One region of the Oceanobacillus alkalisoli genome, then DNA from elsewhere that is predicted to be linked to it. Evidence: predicted binding sites of a transcription regulator. Region 1 holds the regulator's gene; each other region holds the start of a gene.
What was found. Region 1 encodes LexA, which represses DNA repair genes until DNA is damaged. Its sites were predicted from a motif close to CGAACATATGTTCG; they were not measured.
Positions count from the first base shown of each region.

Region 1 (4,293 bases):
CCCGGCGTATCAAAGCAAACGTACTGATCTAATTCAATCCGTCACATTTGATACCGCAGATCAGATGATTGCATTTTGTCAGGCAATCCAGGAGAACTCTCCGGTAAATGCTTACGTGACACCTTATCCTAGCGAAATGCCAGGCTATGAAGATAAAGTCATTATGGCAGGCGGAACATTTATTCAAGGTTCGAGTATCGAACTTTCTGCAGATGGACCGATCCGTGCACCTTACACGGCTTACGTTCAAGGAGGGCTTACTTATTCCCATGTTAAACTTGCCTTAACGCGTGCCGTCACTGCACTTGAGAAAAAAGGTTTTCTCCTTGTCGAATAGGGTATAGTAATATTTGGATGGCTTTAACATCCAAACTAATAGCTGGAGGAGATTTAGTTGGGAACCGTAATTACAAAGGAAGCGATCAAAGAAAAGATAAAGGAAGAAAATGTCCGCTTTATAAGACTGCAATTTACCGATATTCTTGGAACGATTAAAAATGTGGAAATACCACTTAGTCAATTGGATAAAGCGTTAAACAATAAGATGATGTTTGATGGTTCTTCAATTGAAGGTTTTGTGCGAATTGAAGAATCAGACATGTATTTATATCCGGACTTAGATTCCTTTGTTGTTTTTCCGTGGACATCTGATAAAGGAAAAGTCGCCCGTTTCATTTGTGATATTTACAATGCTGATGGAACACCGTTTTCTGGATGTCCCCGTTATATTTTAAAAAGAAACTTGAAACGTATGGAAGAGCTAGGCTATGATACATTTAATATTGGTACAGAACCGGAATTTTTCTTATTCAAGCTAAATGAAAAAGGTGAACCAATTCTTGAATTGAATGACCATGGAGGTTATTTTGACCTTGCACCGACGGATCTCGGGGAAAGCTGCAGAAGAGATATCGTACTGGAGCTGGAAGAAATGGGTTTTAAAATTGAAGCATCGCACCATGAAGGGGCACCAGGGCAGCATGAAATCGACTTTGAATATTCAGAAGCCGTACGCCATGCAGACGATATCCAAACATTTAAACTCGTCGTTAAAACGGTCGCAAGAAGACATAATCTCCATGCGACATTTATGCCAAAACCATTATTTGGTGTAGATGGCTCAGGAATGCACGTCAATATGTCTCTGTTTAAAGATGGTGAAAATAAATTTTTTGATGAAGCGAGCGAACGCCAATTAACAGATGTGGCATATCAATTTATCGCAGGACTTTTGGAACATGCGACGAACTTCACCGCAGTAACAAACCCAATTGTAAACTCATATAAACGGCTCGTGCCAGGTTACCAAGCACCTTGTTATGTAGCTTGGTCCAGTTCGAATCGGAGTCCATTACTACGAATACCAAGTTCAAGAGGGATGGGTACGAGAGTTGAGGTGCGCAGTGTTGACCCGGCATCCAATCCATATTTGGCACTCTCTGTCCTACTTGCTTCAGGACTGGATGGAATTGAACATAAAAAGCAACCGCCTCAAGCAGTTGACCAAAACATTTATGCAATGACGAAAAAAGAAAGAATAGAAAGTGGCGTGAAAGATTTACCAGCTACATTGAAAGAAGCATTAGATGAGATGGAGAAGGACTCTGTCATCATTCAGGCGTTGGGAGAACATCTCTATGAAAATTATGTAGAAGCAAAAGAATTTGAATGGCGCATGTTTAATAATACGGTGCATCCATGGGAACGCGAACAGTACCTAACATCCTATTAATCAATGAACAAGGGCGCAAGCGCCCTTGCAGGTTAAAACGCGATTCTTTTCGCAATATTTGGGACTGCGATTACTCGTTCCACCGAAGAGCGTTTGCACTAGCACATCGTTTCCTAATCTAGTAAACAAAACATCTGATCTTTGCACTGAATGCGAAGATCAGATGTTATTTTAATGTATATCTCTGTACAATCCAATGACTTTACCTAAAATACTAACCTTTTCATAAAATAATGGTTCCATCGTAGCATTTTCCGGCTGCAAGCGAATCATTTTTTCTTCTTTAAAGAAACGTTTGACGGTTGCCTCGTCATCATCTGTCATTGCTACAACGATATCTCCATTATCAGCCATGTTTTGCTGTTTTACAATCACCATATCACCTTCAAGAATCCCTGCTTCAATCATACTTTCGCCTTCAATGACTAGAACAAATAAATTATCGTCCGGACTCGCATGGGAGCTAGGAACTGGAACATATTCTTCAATATTTTCAACAGCGGTAATCGGGATTCCAGCAGTAACTTTTCCGATTACTGGAGCATAACGGGCTTGATTTTTCGGGATATTACCTTCACCGTCTTGATCTAATATTTCAATGGCTCTTGGTTTAGTCGGGTCACGACGGATAAACCCTTTCGCTTCTAACCTTTCCAAATGTCCATGTACGGTCGAACTGGATGCAAGACCGACTGCAACAGCAATCTCCCGAACGGATGGTGGATAACCTTTTGCATGAACTTCGTCTTTTATAAAATCTAAAATCATCTGTTGTCTTTTAGAAACTTTTGTCATCTATTTATCACCTCTTACATAGGATTTATTATTACTAGTTTATCACTTGAGGAAAGTTTATGCAAACATTCGTTCGAAAAAAACATTGACAGGACCATTTGTTCGTGCGATAATATGTTCTAAGAACAAAGGTTCGAAAAAACAGGAGGATTCTGTAATGCTAAATAGACTATTTGCTAAGTTTTCCAAAGAAGATATATTTTTTACTATCGGTTTCATCTTAACTTTGGTATTCTTGTATTTCTCTCTCATTGCCAATGCCTAATCGACTAAGAAGGGGAAATTGAATCGTGAAAGCAGTCATCTATTGCAGAGTGAGCACAGAGAAAAAAGAACAGGAATCATCATTAGCTAGACAGAAGGAAGAATTGTATGAACTAGCTGTCCGGCAAGGATTAGAAGTTGTTACTTGTATTGAAGAGCAGGTGAGCGGTTATGAAATTAATAGAGATGGGATTTTCGAGATGCTTGAATATTTTTCAAATAAGAAAGCGGAATGTCTATTAATTCAAGATGAAACGAGACTAGGAAGAGGGAATACGAAAATTGCTTTGTTTCATCAATTGCAAAAGTTGCATATATTAATCTACACCGCAATTCATGACGGGGAGCTGGAACTATCAGAATCAGATTCTATGGTTTTACAGATTGTCGGTATCGTCGAAGAATACCAAAGGAAAATTCATAATTTAAAAATCAAAAGAGGCATGCAGCGAGCGGTAAAAGAAGGATATAATCCAAGAAATAATTTAAAAAACATCAGCAAAGCGCCAGGGAGAGAAAGATTGGAAGTACCACTTGAGGAAATTGTACGTCTTCGCGAGAAAAAACTCACTTTCGGGGAAATTACAAGTACATTAAATGGCTTGGGTTATACTATCTCAAAAGCAACGGTTCATCGTCGTTATCAGGAGTACGAACAAGAGAGCGACCCTCAAAATAAATAACCTCACAAATGACAAGTTGTAATACTTGTCTTTTTTTGTTGTATGCATTATAAAGGAAGGGGAAAATCACAAAAATACAATATAAATTCTGTTATTATGTTGCGAAGTAGGGTAGTATTATAATCTAGATAATACTTTAAATACCCTCTTAAAGGAAACGATAAAGGAGGTTTATTGATGTTAACGAAAGAAAAACTTGCACGAATTAACGAGCTTGCAAAGAAATCCAAAACATCCGGTCTAACTGAAAAAGAGAAATCGGAGCAAAAACAGCTCCGGGAAGAATATTTGCAAAACATCCGCGGTTCATTCACAAATCAGTTGAAAACCGTTAAAATTATTGATCCGGCAGGTAATGACGTTACCCCGCTCAAAGTGAAAGATATGCAAAAAAGGAATGAAAAACATTAATTTGTTTAGGCAATCGACTTAATTTGCTTGTGAAGTTTGCACATTCATTATAGAATAGTAAATAGATACATACTATAGTGGAATTTTGAAAGGAGATAATTATGTCTAATATTGAACAACTATCAATTAACACGATCCGCACGCTTTCCATCGATGCGATTGAAAAAGCTAATTCCGGTCACCCGGGCTTGCCAATGGGTGCTGCGCCTATGGCTTACACGCTATGGACTGATTTTATGAATCATAATCCGAAAAACTCAAAATGGTTTAACCGTGACCGTTTCGTTTTATCTGCTGGACACGGATCGATGCTTTTATACAGTCTTTTACATCTTTCAGGCTATGATGTTACAATTGATGACTTGAAAAACTTTCGTCAGTGGAATTCCCGTACACCAGGTCACCCGG
Region 1 is NZ_JAKNRA010000004.1:14,318-18,610, reverse strand. Features, by position in the region: gene L3V42_RS07375 (methionine gamma-lyase family protein) at 1-337, shown strand, start outside; gene glnA (type I glutamate--ammonia ligase) at 395-1,732, shown strand; gene lexA (transcriptional repressor LexA) at 1,904-2,527, opposite strand; gene L3V42_RS07360 (YneB family resolvase-like protein) at 2,818-3,474, shown strand; gene L3V42_RS07355 (DUF896 domain-containing protein) at 3,652-3,885, shown strand; gene tkt (transketolase) at 3,987-4,293, shown strand, end outside.

Region 2 (4,293 bases), on a different contig from region 1:
TTACGCTCCGTTATTTCACGTTGGATTAGCACATAATATTCATTCTCGGTTGCGTTATCGATAATAGGAGAGAAATTTGCTTCCACCCAATAATGGGTTCCATCCTTTTTCTGCTGTCTGATGTCGTCCGTCCATTTCTGCTTATTATTTGCAGCTTGTTTAACCATCGTTGAAAAGTCGTCAGTGAAAATGTCTGTAAATGCCTGCCCCAACAATTCTTCCTGCGTATATTGGGTGACTTCTATAAATCTTGTATTAACATACTGAATGATTCCTTGATGATTGAAAACGATAATCATCGTTAAGTCGTTTATCATTTTTTCAATTTCGTATTGAAATTTTTTCTGGTCGGTTTTATTTGATGTTTCATTCATATGACTTTCCTCACTCTTCCACTTGAATTAATGTCATGATGATGACCTTACAGTATAATTTTACTATATATGAAGCGGGTTGTCTGAGACAAATAAATAAATCTTTGTGTCTTTACTGTGATAAGATGTTTGGTTCAGGGTAATCATAGCCTTTTGTATCAACTTCAACGGTTTTCATCACTTGATCTTCAAATGGTTTATCCATTTCATCGCGATCAGCGGACACGATTGTTTCCACCACTTCCATTCCTTCCGTGACTTTACCGAAACCAGCATAATCCCCATCTAAATGGGGGGAGTTTTCTACCATGATAAAGAATTGGGAGCCGGCTGAATCCGGTGACTGCGATCTTGCCATGGACAGCACGCCTTTGTCATGCTCTAAATCATTTTCGAAGTTGTTGGAGGCAAATTCACCAGCAATCGAATAACCTGGTCCACCTGTGCCAGCACCATCTGGATCACCGCCTTGAATCATGAAACCGGGAATGACACGGTGAAAAATGACGCCATCATAAAATCCCTCCTCAATTAAGGAAATGAAGTTTGCTACGGTATTTGGAGCAATTTCAGGATATAATTCTAATATGATTTGTTCGTCATTCTCCATTGTAATCGTAACAACCGGATTTTCTTCCACATCGCTTGGATAAGCGGCTGCATCATCTGTATTTTCTTCAACTGGAGTTTCTTGTTCACCGCAAGCTGTTAAAAATATGGCAAACAGAAAAATAGTGAGTAAGAAGTATTTTTTCATCGTTTACTCTTCCTTTCGCTGCTTTAATAGTAAGGCACCAACTTATTATAGCACGTTACGCATCGCTGGTTTAAGCTTGATGGCCTCCAATCTTCTTGCTTCGTTCAAGGAGGATGCCTGCTTCCGTATAACTGGAAGCTCGGAGAATCGAGGTTGCACCGTATTTATCGCGAATTGCATCCATGACATAGCCGATATTATTTTTCTTTAAATTGTCTTCAAATAGATTGAGCTGGACATGTTCGTGATCATAAAGATTTCCGAGGGTTACGTACACATGGCGGATATAGCTGCACCCATCATAAAATGTTCGGAAAAGCTGCATACAGACTTCATACATATCCATCGTTACATTTGTAGGGCGTCCAATACTTTTTGAACGGGAAAATCCGCCTTTTTTCTCTGTGGAATAGGAAATACTAAGGCTAATCGTCTTTCCCGCCTGATTGGCAGTGCGGGCGCGCCGGCAGACTTCTTCACATAAATCTAAAATACAGGTCGCAGCTTCCTTTCCTGTGTAGTCTCGGAGCAGAGAAATTCCATGTCCGAATCCTTTTTGTACCGTCTTTGTGAAATCACCGTAGACAGGGCTTAAATCAATGCCCCAAGCATGCGAGTAAAGTTGTTCTCCCATTATGCCAAAGCGTTTTTTTAATTGACTTAAGTCATAACGGGCGAGCTGACCAAGCGTAACAATTCCCATACGGTTCAAGTTACGCTTCATTCTGCTGCCGATTCCCCAGATTTTTTCAATTGGAAACGGCCAAATTTTCTCTTCAATATCTTCATAGCGACATTCAGCGATTCCCTCTTTCTTTGCGTGAAGGTCCATGACGACTTTAGCAAGAAATTTATTATCCCCAATTCCGATTGCAGCCGTAAGTCCAAAGCTCTCCATAATTTCTGCTTTTATTTTCTCTGCAATCTCTCGGCGGTCACCGAATAGTCGCTCGAGCCCATTGACCGTCACCCATATTTCATCAATGGAATAGGGGTGGATGGCTTCTTTCGGTGCATAATTATGGATTAGCTTTGTAATTTCCAAGGAAACATGTAAATAATCGGCCATCCGGGCAGGGGCAATATAAATCTCCGGATCATCAGGAAGTTCGAAATATCGGCTGACATTACTGATGCCATATTTTTCTTTTAAAGCAGGGGAAGCGGCGAGGACAATACTTCCTGGCCGGTTTAAATCCCCAACGACGGCAAGCATAGTTGTCATTGGATCGAGATTACGTTTTACCGCCTCAACACTAGCATAAAAGGAGCGCATATCGATGCATAGAATGTCATGCCGCGGGTAAATTGAATAATCCATCGTAACACCACCTATAGAGAACGTTTGTTCTTATTATAAGTGGTTTATGAAACGTTAGCAATGGTAAAATCTGCAAAACAAAAAACTCTACCGAAACATCCGGTAGAGCAGGGTTCATGCTTTTTTGTCAATTCCGCTAATTGTTCCGTCAAGCGTCATTGGGGCATCCAGATCGACGAAAAATAAGACAAGCGTTGTATCCGTGATTGCTGTGAGCGATGGAAGAGATTGGTCGAGATCTGTAACTGATTGCTTGCTTCAAGCTTTTTGAGCATTGTTTTTCCTCCCGTTCTAATTTCTCCTTGCGATAAAGTATGCGGGAGAATGGAAGGGACGGCAATGAATTAGCTTAGGAGAAGGTTAGGGCTGCTCTTCTAATGTTTGTTTAACTTTCAATCGGTATGCTTCATCACCTATTAAATTCACTTCAAATGAATTGATGTTGTTTTGCAGCATCAAGCTTTGCCATAAGTTGAGGTCGTCTGTGAATAAAACAATTTCTATTCGATCACCCTCAAGGTCCTCAGCGTACAAGGCATCGTTTAAGATAAAAGCGGTGGATCCGCCTTTTGATCCGATATGGGTATAATAGTCCTGATTTGCTTCATTTATTTCCATCGGCCACTCCATTAAATCTCGCATGATTGCAGCTGCTTCTGCCGGCAGTTCGTCATTGGATATGATGGTTAACAGCTGCCCGTAATCCTTGGCAGACGCTCGAGTTAATCGGTCAGACCAGACCTTTTGAACCTCAAGTGGCAGATCAAACGAATGGTCATTAATATCAATCGTACCTTCTTTTAGTTGTTTGCTGAGATTAACTGCAAGTTCCCGGTAACGTTCCATCGGTATAGCCTCGAGTTCTCTGATGATATCCTCTTTGTCCATAGAGTCGTCAGCAATATATTCTGGAAAGAGCAGGGGACTGACTAAAGGATATATCGGTTCATGCTGTGTGAGCCCAACGGATTCTATCCGCTTGTTAATTGCGGAGATATCGAGCAGGTGGAGAAGGTAGTCGGTATTCGCATTTGAACTGTATGTAATCATTCCTTTAGCAACTTCGTGAAGAGGTACTTGCGCATCCTTTACTTTACCCGCCGCATGAATAGATTCGAGCCATGTTTCATGTGCATTCCCGTCCGTACCTTCATAAAAAAAGCGACTCAACTCATCAAGCGGGACGGGCTGAGTTTTATCCAGTGCCCCGGCTTCAACTTGCATTGCGTATTCTAAGGCAATCATTATTTTGACAGTACTTGCAAGTGGACGTACGATGTCTGACTGATAAGCAATGACTTCTTCGCCATTTTTCACAACATAAAGGGAAGTTGTTTCCCGATTATCTTGTAAATGATTGAGGACATAATCTGGGTTGTCACGGAAAATAACGAAGAATGCAGCTCCGATAACGATAATGATTCCGCCATAGATGATTAAGCGTTTCTTCGTATATGTTTTTCTATCTAATAGGATATAGGCTATCACACCAAGAAGAAAGGCTAGTATGTAATCTACATTAAAAAGTAATACGGTAATGATAATTGCGAGTACAATGGCAATCGTAATAAATGCTTCCCGAATTTTTTCTTTCGTTCGGTATTCTTTACGCAGAAAGGCAAGAAGCGTGAAGACGACGATGCCGGAAAGCCCAATCCAGGCCCATATATTCATATAGACACACTCCTTTAGTTAGTTAATTTATCGTATGGAAAGAGATTAAAAAACTTATCCTTCAACATTTAAAAGAGATAAAAGGATAATACTTATTTTATGTTTAGTAATAAATAAACCCACCTGATTCTGTAAATAATTCAATTACATTCCTGCTTTTTTTCAGT
Region 2 is NZ_JAKNRA010000023.1:6,742-11,034, forward strand. Features, by position in the region: gene L3V42_RS17175 (sensor domain-containing protein) at 1-374, opposite strand, end outside; gene L3V42_RS17180 (peptidylprolyl isomerase) at 487-1,131, opposite strand; gene L3V42_RS17185 (DNA polymerase IV) at 1,202-2,452, opposite strand; gene L3V42_RS17190 (serine hydrolase) at 2,813-4,126, opposite strand; gene L3V42_RS17195 (hypothetical protein) at 4,267-4,293, opposite strand, start outside.
Region 2: L3V42_RS17185 (DNA polymerase IV) is a predicted target of LexA. The motif match lies at 2,470-2,483, and genes of this name have one in related genera.

Region 3 (4,293 bases), on a different contig from region 1:
ATTTATTGTAAACATTTTGGTTTTTAATCATTGAACAAGTGTAAATATTGTTCGTACCCTTCTTCTTTCATCTTCTCTTTCGGGATGAAGCGCATCGCTGCTGAATTAATGCAATATCTTAATCCACCAGCCTCAACTGGCCCATCATCAAAGACATGTCCTAAATGGGAATCTGCTGACCCACTTCTAACTTCTGTACGGATCATGCCGTGGGATGTATCCATGTTTTCTTTGATTTCATATTGATCAATCGGTCGTGTAAAGCTTGGCCAACCACAATTCGCATCGTATTGATCCCTTGATGAGAATAATGGCTTTCCAGATATGATATCTACATATATTCCATCTTCAAAGTTATTCCAGTACTTATTCTTAAATGGCAACTCTGTGCCGTTTTCTTGGGTTACGTGGTACTGTAACGGCGTTAATTTTTTCTTTAAATCTTCTTTATCATACGTTTCTTTCCAATTGTTATTAATAAAGTCTTCTCTCCCTGAACCTTTTTTGTATAAGCGATAGTGGAATGATTGTTTCTTATAATAATCCTGGTGTTCTTCTTCTGCTGGATAGAATGTCTTAGCCGGAAGAATTTTCGTTACAACCGGCTTGGAGAACCTGCCGCTTGCATCAAGAGCTTGTTTCGATTCTTCAGCAATCGCCTTTTGTTCTTCATTTTGATAAAAGATTGCTGTCTGATATGATTCTCCCCTGTCATTAAATTGTCCGCCTGGATCTGTCGGGTCAATCTGTTGCCAGAACGTTTCTACGAGTTCTTTGTATGGCATAATAGCTGGGTCAAATGTAATTTCGACTGCTTCAACATGTCCAGTTGTATCGGCGCTGACTTGCTCATAGGTAGGATTTTCCACATCGCCACCTGTATATCCAGAAATGACACGTTCAATCCCCGGACGGCTGTCAAAGGGTTCAACCATACACCAAAAACAGCCGCCGGCAAACGTAGCTTTTTCTAATGAATTAGACATGAATTATTCCTCCAGTGCTCTAGTGTGATACTATCTATTTTTCCGCTTTTTTACTTAAAATGCAAGTATACTGCATGTTTTTTTATATATAAAGCTTTGGAGTAGATAAACCGCTATTCTTTTTTTTCGTTGTTTTCACTTTACTTGTTGCAATATTTTTTTCCTTTTCCGGATTCCTTTCTATATTTGCCTCCTCTTTCTTTTCTTCTTCCGGAAGATCATCTATGCTTTTGAAAGCTTTGACCATACGATACATAGCTGGTAAGTTTTTTAACATTGGTCCATATTCTTTAATCATCGGTGTCGTCGTTTCTACGACTCTTAAAACTTGCTGTATATTACTCAGTATACCCGAAAAACCACTAATTCCTTTACTGATTTGAGGATTGTGTAATAAATTTCCCGAAGTTATTTTTTGTAAGCTTACTGGAAAGCGGCTACGTGGCATTGGAGATTGTTGAGGAGTTCCGAACATAAAGGAATTCATTCCTTGTGGTTGCTGCCTATAAGGATAATTTTGCCGTCTTTGAATTGGTCCGAGCATTTACTCACCCCTGCCTTCTATGCTTGCTTTTATAATGTACGTAACAACTGATTAAAAAGTGTAGGCAATATATTATTTCCCGGGCAAGCGCAGGAATCAGCAAAAAACTGCATCAATAGTGGTTTTTATATGAGCTTCTTGTCGATTTTTGTCTGATTTATTTAAAACAAACGTTTGATTTAATTTATTAACCTCATTTCTTATCCCTGATTTATCTTCTATTCACTATTGACAACAAACAAATGTTCGTGCATAATTTTTAAAGAGGTGAGATGAATGATAAATGATCGTGGCTCGATTAAATGGACAACGATGATGCTCCCGGAGCATGCTGAACTACTCAGAGAATTATGGAACGAGGATAATAAAATCAAAAAGCCGCTCCTTGATCCCCAGGAAATGGAGTTAATGGAGCAGCATTTACAGACTGCTTATCTAGACAAATTACGAACAGAATTTACGATATACAGCCCTTCTGCTTTACAGACAGTAACTGGAACAATTACGAAACTAGAGCAACAGACAAAACAAATCCATATAAAAAAAGAGGATGGTACGCGCCTTCCCCTCCCCCTTCAACTCATTGTAAATATCACAATAAAAAAATGAGGCTAGTATTCCTTAGCCTCATTTATCTATTATGATAGGAATCCCAAACCTCATCAAACGTACGTAATGCATCTGGAAAAGGGCTATTCCATTCCAGATAATCACTTATTTCGTTATAATCATCTGAGTGCTTTGGGAAATCATGATCACGGAAAACCCCCTCGGCTAGCTTACATTTTTCATCTGGAACTTTCATTCCCCGAAAAGTCATCAGATGCTGATAAAATGTCTTCAAGAAAACACCTCCATCTATTCTTTTCATCAGGTTGATGGTTCCTCTTCTTCCATAAATTCCTTATGTTTTTTTAACTTTCTCTTATATACTACCTTAGATAACTGTACGCCTATTTCATACAAAAGAATTAGCGGCACAGCCACAATGATCTGTAAAACAAAGTCTGGAGGTGTGATTAATACACCAATTACAATTAAGCCGAAGTATGCATACTTTCTATTTTTAATCATGAATGCTGGCGTAAGTATACCGAGACTCGTTAAAAACATAACAATAATCGGTAATTCGAACAACACAGCGAAAGGTATTGTAACACGAAATAGAAATGTAAAATAGCGATCGACAGTAAACATAATATTAAACATCCCATCATTCAACGATAACAGGAATGGCATAATCAGTTCCACGAAAATAAAATAACCAAAGACTAGTCCGCCGATAAATAAAAGAAAAACTGCAGGTATGTAACCGAGTGTTGCTTTTCTTTCATGTGGAAGTAGGCCCGGTTTAACAAAAGCCCATATTTGATAAGTAAGAAGCGGAATCGTTCCTACAATCGCTACCAATCCTGCCATGGAGAAGTAAATCCAAATAATTTCCGTTGGACTAATCGCAGTTAATTCCATGTCTATATCATTGACGAAAAACCAATAAATATCTTTAATATAAATAAATCCAACTATGAATAAACCGATAAATAATAAAGCTGTAACAATTAATCGGTTGCGGAGCTCAGAGAGATGATCAACAAGATTCATCTCTTTTCCTTCCATTTGATTTCCTTTAGCCATTTAAGACCCACCTCTAATCGAAAAAGCACACAAAAGAAGATGTAAGGTAAAGTAAGAACTTACATCTTCTTTTTTAATATTTTACTTGGACTGTTAATGTATTATTGTTTACTTTTATCCTCATCTTCCGTTAATCCCTTTGTTGCATTCTTAAATTCTTTTAATGAATTGCCAAACGCTTTACCAATTTCTGGGAGTTTATTTGGACCAAACACAATAAGAGCAACAATTACAATTAAAATTAAACCTGGAATTCCAATATTACTTAGCATGTTCTCTCACTCCATTTATTTACTGTCATCGTTCACAATAGATTTAACTTCTTTTACTTCATCCGTAACATCACTAGTTAAATCATTCGCCGATTTTTTAAATTCACGTAGTGTGTCACCAGCAGCTTTACCAATTTCCGGAAGTTTGTTTGGGCCAAAAACAATAAGCGCAACAACTAGAATAAGAATCAATCCAGGAAATCCTATGTTTGCCAGCATATCTATCATCTCCGTATTATAAATATCCCTGATGCTAATCATAAGTATATAGCATTAGAAGGCTCTGTACAAGTTCTACTCCTTATTCTTTTTTCTTTCATAAACAAGATAATAATAGTCATAGGGATTCGATTCATCCTTCTTCCCTCTCGTTTTCTCGGTCAACTCCCATTCATCCAATGAGAACGACGGAAAGAATGTATCCCCTTCAAAATCTTCATCAATCCATGTAATGTACAGCATGTCGGCAAAAGGAAGCACTTGCTTAAAAATATCCCCGCCACCAATCACAAAATATTCTTCTTGTGGATTGTCATCATTCCGTGTTTTGATAGGTTCCAAGTCATGGATTACTTCTACTTCTTCCGGAAATTCATGGTTCCCTCTTGTAAGAATAACATGCTTCCGATTCGGCAGAACGCGTCCGATCGAATCAAATGTTTTTCTCCCCATAATGATTGTATGACCTGTCGTTGTTTCTTTAAAATAACGCAGATCATCCGGTAAATGCCAAGGTAAATCATTGTTGGACCCTATTACATGATTACGGTCCATTGCTACGAGTAAGGAAATCATCCTCAAAACTCCCCTTTCTATACAGCTATCGGAGCTCTAATAGCTGGATGCGGATTGTAGT
Region 3 is NZ_JAKNRA010000002.1:6,061-10,353, forward strand. Features, by position in the region: gene msrB (peptide-methionine (R)-S-oxide reductase MsrB) at 24-986, opposite strand; gene vrrA (VrrA/YqfQ family protein) at 1,069-1,530, opposite strand; gene L3V42_RS04595 (YolD-like family protein) at 1,807-2,139, shown strand; gene L3V42_RS04600 (YozE family protein) at 2,162-2,374, opposite strand; gene tatC (twin-arginine translocase subunit TatC) at 2,401-3,165, opposite strand; gene L3V42_RS04610 (twin-arginine translocase TatA/TatE family subunit) at 3,267-3,437, opposite strand; gene L3V42_RS04615 (twin-arginine translocase TatA/TatE family subunit) at 3,453-3,656, opposite strand; gene L3V42_RS04620 (dihydrofolate reductase) at 3,732-4,232, opposite strand; gene L3V42_RS04625 (thymidylate synthase) at 4,250-4,293, opposite strand, start outside.
Region 3: L3V42_RS04595 (YolD-like family protein) is a predicted target of LexA. The motif match lies at 1,766-1,779, and genes of this name have one in related genera.